Nitrosospira lacus: one gene and its partner. The protein of the gene in region 1 interacts with the protein of each later gene in a pairwise test. Links are inferred from orthologs where the notes say so. Each region holds a gene or a part of one and is shown in the gene's direction. Other genes may lie near its edges. The genes, in order: recO and ssb.

What was found.
Region 2: the proteins of recO (region 1) and ssb interact in binary tests that used the Escherichia coli proteins (3 or more experiments, as listed by UniProt). The link is inferred for Nitrosospira lacus from one-to-one orthologs.

The regions. Positions count from the first base shown.
Region 1 is NZ_CP021106.3:2,551,957-2,555,063, forward strand. The notes cover bases 127-2,906. They hold recO (DNA repair protein RecO), read left to right. Parts: upstream 127-1,042; coding sequence 1,043-1,771; downstream 1,772-2,906. Other genes in these bases: era (GTPase Era), read left to right, coding at 127-1,021; EBAPG3_RS11580 (transposase), read left to right, coding at 2,046-2,492; EBAPG3_RS11585 (DUF2269 domain-containing protein), read left to right, coding at 2,829-2,906. Also shown: rnc (ribonuclease III), read left to right, coding at 1-37; more of era, read left to right, coding at 116-126; more of EBAPG3_RS11585, read left to right, coding at 2,907-3,107. UniProt on the Escherichia coli protein: Involved in DNA repair and RecF pathway recombination.
Region 2 is NZ_CP021106.3:3,119,760-3,123,086, reverse strand. What follows is about bases 171-3,170. They hold ssb (single-stranded DNA-binding protein), read left to right. Parts: upstream 171-1,439; coding sequence 1,440-1,901; downstream 1,902-3,170. Other genes in these bases: cysM (cysteine synthase CysM), read left to right, coding at 2,434-3,170; EBAPG3_RS14270 (ComEA family DNA-binding protein), read left to right, coding at 1,933-2,229; EBAPG3_RS14280 (MFS transporter), read left to right, coding at 171-1,439. Also shown: more of EBAPG3_RS14280, read left to right, coding at 81-170; more of cysM, read left to right, coding at 3,171-3,321. UniProt on the Escherichia coli protein: Plays an important role in DNA replication, recombination and repair. Binds to ssDNA and to an array of partner proteins to recruit them to their sites of action during DNA metabolism. Acts as a sliding platform that migrates on DNA via reptation.

The DNA.
Region 1 (3,107 bases):
CAGGCAAGCTTATGAACAGCTCCAAACACAAAATTAGGCGATTACGGATGAGGCGAATGATCCCTGCTGTATTTCTTGTGACGACCTCGTCATTTTCCACCGGTTGCTCCCAGCGATGACCACCGATCCTGATTATCGTAGCGGCTATGTCGCCATCGTAGGGCGCCCCAATGTCGGCAAATCCACCTTGCTCAATAATTTGGTTGGCCAGAAGGTCAGCATTACTTCAAAAAAATCGCAAACCACCCGCCATCGCATCCATGGCATTTTCACCGATGCGCAATCCCAGTTCATTTTTGTCGATACTCCCGGTTTCCAGACGCAATATACAAATCGTTTGCACAGCACCATGAACCGGGCGGTTATCCAGAGTATGCGGGATGTGGATGTGGTGATACTGGTGATCGAGGCATTGCGTTTCGATGATCGGGACAAGCTTGTGGTAAAGCTCTTGCCTGCCATGGATCGGCCGGACAAGCCGGTAATTCTTGTTGTCAACAAGGTGGATCGCCTTGCCGATAAATCGCGGTTGCTTCCATTCCTTGAAAAAATGGCAAAGGAATACGCATTCGCGGCGATCATACCGGTGAGCGCGGAGAAAGGAACGCAACTCGCGGATTTGATACGAACAGTCCGGTCGTATTTGCCGCAGAATCCGCCATTGTTCGACGAAGGTGAAGTCACCGACCGTAGTGAGCAGTTTATTGCCGCCGAACTGGTTCGAGAAAAGCTGTTTCGCCTGTTGGGAGAAGAAATCCCCTATTCCACCAGCGTCATCATCGATCAATTCACAATGGAGGGTGAATTACGTAAAATTCATGCCTCCATTATTGTGGACAAGACCAATCAAAAAGCGATCGTTATTGGCAAGGATGGAGAGAAACTCAAGCTGATTGCCACACAGGCGCGCAAGGACATGGAACAGAATTTCGGTGGCAAGGTATATCTCAAGGTTTGGGTAAAAGTGAAAAGCGGCTGGGCCGACGATGCGCGGGCATTGAAAAGCCTGGGATATGAGTAATCCCCCACTGCCACTAAAATAATGATTGCGGATACACAACGGCAAGATGCCCAGCCCGCGTTCGTGCTGCATGCTTATCCCTACCGCGAAACCAGCCTCGTGGTGGAAGCTTTCACTCGCGGCTTCGGCAGAGTGCCACTTGTGGCGAAAGGCGCCAAGCGCCCCGGATCCGCACTCAGGGGATTATTGCGGGCGTTTCAGCCTCTGCTGCTGACCTGGGGAGGCAAATCCGAATTACGCACGCTGCACAAGGCGGAATGGCAAGGCGGCCAGATGCCGTTGCAGGGGACGGCTCTGATCTGTGGTTTCTATCTCAACGAACTGCTTGTGCGGTTATTACATCGTCATGATCCCCATGAACAATTATTTGCCTACTATCAGGAAACGTTGGAGGCATTGAGTACCGAGAAGGATTACATTCCCATCCTGCGGCGCTTCGAGCAACGCATGTTGCAAGAATTGGGCTACGCCTTGACGCTCAATCATGACGTCGCATCCGGCAAGCCCACGACGCCGAATGAAGACTATTGTTATGAAATCGAGCGCGGACCGGTGGCCTGGGATGAGAACAATACCGGCCACGGCTTGCAGTTGCGTGGCAAAACCTTGCTGGACATGGAACAAGGGGATTATTCGAACCTTGTGACCCGGCAACAGAGCAAGGCACTGATGCGCTACATACTCAACCACTATCTCGGCGACCAGCCTTTGCACACTCGGCAATTGCTGATAGATCTCCAGCAATTATGACACTCAATGCCAACCTCGCCGACACCGGGCGCAGTACCACCCCGAACGCAACAGTGCAAAAGACCACGGCGGCGGCGAGGTCCACCATTGTCGTCGTCTATCTCACCCTTCCCAGTATTAGCCCAAGCCCGCAAGTCTGTGCTGGAAGCCTTTTTCAAGGCGCATAACCTACGTTCCGCCACGCTCATTGACGCGCGAATCGAAGCGATCAAAGCGTCAAAGCCGTTGACCCAGGACGTTGCCATTATCACGCCGCATCGTTTACTGGCGGCTGGTGCTGGTCAAGCAGATACGCATTACGTTGCAGGCCATTCATCGTTTTGACCAGGGTCTGCCGGACTATGTACTTTTCAATAATTTGCCCGGTGCCGGTCAAGTTCTGGCGCCACGCCTGCTTGCAGCCTTTGGTGAACAGCGTGAACGCTATGCAACTGCCGATGAATTGCAAATGTATTCGGGTATTGCGCCGGTCCTTGAAAGAAGCAGTCAAAAAAGCTGGGTACATTGGCGGTTGCGGTGTCCAAAGTTTGTACGGCAACGTTTGTTGAATGGGCTGCGCAAACCGTTAATAAATCTTTTTGGGCAGGCGCTTTTTACCAGCAGCAGCGGGGAAAAGGCAGCTCTCATCAAGCTGCCTTGCGCGCACTGGCATTCAAATGGATTCGGATCCTTTTCCGTTGCTGGAAAAATCGCACACCTTATGATGAATTCAAGTACCTGAATGCGCTGAAAAAACGCGGCTCACCGTTACTCGCAATACTCGGCGCAGAGAACCCGGAACCAAAATTGCAAAAGTGTAAAAGGGAGAATCCATGTACATTCACGCCTTGACGGATCAACTCTGTCACCCGCACAGAGGATGGAGGGCGTTATGAGGAGATTGGCGCGGAAGCTAGTAGGCTCAGAAAGTAGATTAAGGTGCGGCCTGCAAACTTTGCGGGTCAACACGCCATGACAGGCAAAAAGCGCACTGCAACGTAGTTGGCGGGGCCTGGAATGAGCGGCAAACGGGGAAGCGGAAGATTTATGAGCTGTCATTTACGATTAATATGAGCACATGACTTACTCGCTTCTGAAGCTTGCTCATGTGTTGGGTGCCATATTAATTGGAGGGGGTCTTATCGCTGTTTGGCTTTCGGATCTACGGTCGCGTCAGCTCCGCGAATTGCCTCAGTTCGCAGAAGCTGTTCGGAATATCGCTGTCTTTTATGACGGCGTCGTTGTGCCCGGCGCGATCCTTCTTCTTGTCTCAGGGACGTGGATGATTATCGAGTTTTTTGATGGATGGAGTTTCGTCAAAATACCGTGGTTGGCTGGAATGGTATTTCTCTTTGCC
Region 2 (3,327 bases), 570 kb from region 1 along the record:
CCGGTCAAACCTGTTAATATACTCAACTTCTCCGCATTTTCCCAATCTGATTCATGTCCGTCTCATCACCCCCCGAGAAAATGTCGCCGATTGAGTTGCGCGCTACCGCGGGTTTGGCCGGTATCTATGGGTTGCGCATGTTTGGCATGTTTATCATTCTGCCCGTGTTCGCGTTTTATGCCGAGCATTTGCCGGGCGGAAGCAACTATACGCTGGTCGGCATTGCCCTTGGCGCCTATGGGCTGACCCAGGCGATACTGCAAATACCTTTCGGCTGGTTGTCCGACCGGATCGGGCGCAAGCCCGTTATCTACATAGGCTTGATTCTGTTCGCCGCGGGCAGTTTCGTGGCCGCGTCCGCCACGGATATTTATTGGGTAATCTTTGGCCGCATCATTCAAGGCGCGGGGGCGATTTCCGCCGCGGTAATGGCGCTTGCCGCCGATCTCACCCGTGAAGAGCATCGCACCAAAGCGATGGCCACGATTGGCATGACCATCGGTGCCACCTTTGCGCTCTCACTGATTGTCGCGCCGGCACTCAATCGCTTGATTGGCGTCCCTGGAATTTTCGCCATGACCGGAGTACTGGCCCTGTTGGCGATGGCGGTAGTTTATAAGATTATTCCCAATCCATTGATCAGCCGTTTCCATTCCGATACCGAGGCATCATCAGGACGCTTTGGTAACGTGTTGCATAATCCCGAATTGCTACGCCTGGATTTCGGTGTGTTTGCGTTACATGCAGTTCTGATGGCGCTATGGCTGGTGGTGCCGTTGTCATTGCGCAAGTCGGGTCTGGCGGTAGATTCCCACTGGCAGGTATATCTTCCGGTATTGCTCTTTTCCATGGTTCTGATTGTTCCCGCGATCATCTATGCGGAAAAGAAAGCAAAACTCAAACCGGTTTTTGTCATTGCAGTGGCTGTATTGCTGGCAAGCCAGGTATTGCTGGCGTATACGTTCGAATCCCTATGGGGGACGACGGCGGCGCTGCTGGTTTTCTTTGCCGCGTTCAATCTGCTGGAAGCAACCTTGCCCTCGCTTATTTCCAAGATAGCGCCGGTCGGCGCAAAGGGCACAGCCATAGGCGTCTATAGCAGCGTTCAATTTCTCGGCGCATTTACCGGCGCCACCGCTGGCGGCTATTTATTTGAACATCATGGCAGCTCCGCGCTGTTTGCATTTTGCGGCATCCTGCTGGCATTATGGCTGCTGTTTGCCGCCACCATGAAAGCGCCTGCCGCGGTGCGTACCAGAATGTACCATGTGGAGGAAATGGATACGGGCAAGGCCAGCGGGCTATCGCGTCAATTGGCGGCGCTACCCGGTGTGCATGAAGCACTGGTGCTGGCAAGTGAAGGCGTGGCTTACCTGAAAGTGGATATGCGAGGCTTTGACGAAGAAGGAGTTGTTCAACTACTTGGGGGAGAAGCGTAAATGGCATCAGTCAACAAAGTCATACTCATCGGCAATCTCGGTAAAGACCCCGAGACCCGCTACATGCCAAATGGCGACGCGGTGACCAACATCACTTTGGCAACCACGGAAACATGGAAAGACAAAAACGGTGAAAAGCAGGAGAAAACCGAATGGCATCGCGTCACGTTTTACCGCAAACTGGCCGAAATCGCCGGTGAATACCTGAAGAAGGGTCGTCCGGTATATGTCGAAGGACGGCTGGAAACCCGGAAATGGACCGACAAGTCAGGTGCCGAACGCTATACCACCGAGATCATCGCCAGCGACATGAAAATGCTGGGCAGCAAACCGGGAAGCGGCAGCTACGAGGGGGGTGATAGGGACGAGAGCAGTTTCGCGCCGAGTACCTCCGGCAGCAATAAACCTGCCCCAAGAAGCAGCACGGGGTTCGATGACATGGATGACGATATTCCGTTTTGATGGCTGCAATCGCGCGCAGTGTAATAGGGTTATGAAAAAACTGTTGTTTCTTATTGTCATGTTGTTCGCGCTTGCCGGTCCGGTCTACGCGGCTGTCAACATCAATACCGCTACTCAGGGGGAGCTGGAAACCCTTCAGGGAATCGGTCCGGCCAAAGCCAAGGCTATCGTCGATTATCGTAAGAAGAATGGTCCCTTCAAATTGCCGGGCGATCTGGAAAAGGTCAATGGCATTGGTCCCGCCACCATGAAGAAACTACGTAAGGATATTACGGTGGGCGGCGGCACCACGGCCAAGACGGAAAATAAACCAGCTGTCAGGCAATAAAAACCTGGCATTGTCAGGATGGGGGAGGTGGTACGCCATAACCCGTCAATTGCCAATGGGTTGTGCTTTCTCCACCCATCCCGTCACAAACGAGTAATTCGACGATGTTCTTGGCAGCCACCCTTGTGCGTTTTGTAATGGGTCTTCTAGCGGCGCGTATGCGATAATCCGGCACGATCTTTACGAATTCTCTGCGAATTGGATATGTACAAAACCATAGAAGATTTTATCGGTAACACGCCCCTGGTAAAACTTAAACGTTTGCCCGGGAAAACCAGTAACGTCATTCTCGCCAAGCTGGAAGGCAACAATCCCGCAGGCTCGGTGAAAGATCGTCCAGCGTTATCGATGATCAGGCATGCGCAGGCGCGTGGGGAGATCAGGCCCGGAGATACGCTGATAGAAGCCACCAGCGGCAACACCGGCATTGCTTTGGCGATGGCGGCGGCGATCATGGGTTATCCCCTGATACTGGTGATGCCGGAGCACCTGAGCGTGGAGCGGCGGCAATCCATGAAGGCATTCGGGGCGGAAATCATATTGACCTCGAAAGAGGGCAGCATGGAAGAAGCACGGGATGTGGCTGAGCGAATGCGTGACGAGGGGCGCGGAATCATCCTGGATCAGTTTGCCAATCCCGATAATCCAAGAGCACACTACGAAGGGACCGCTCCCGAGATCTGGCGCGATACCGGAGGGCAAATTACTCATCTGGTGAGCAGCATGGGGACCACCGGTACGATTATGGGTTGCTCCGAATATTTCAAGGAAAAGAATCCGGAGATTCAGATCATCGGCGTACAGCCGGAAGACGGTGCGCAGATTCCGGGTATCCGCAAATGGCCGGAAGCCTACTTGCCAAGAATCTATGATGCCAGCCGGGTGGATTGCATTATCCTGGTTTCCCAGGCCGAAGCCGAGGATATGACTCGGCGGCTGGCGCGCGAGGAAGGGATTTTTGCCGGAATTTCGTCGGGAGGTGCTTTGGCGGCGGCACTCAAGATTTCCGCGGAATTGCACAACGCGGTGATCGTTTCCATCGTTTGCGATCGCGGGGATCGCTACCTTTCCACGGGGGTTTTCCCGGCCTGAGTGGGT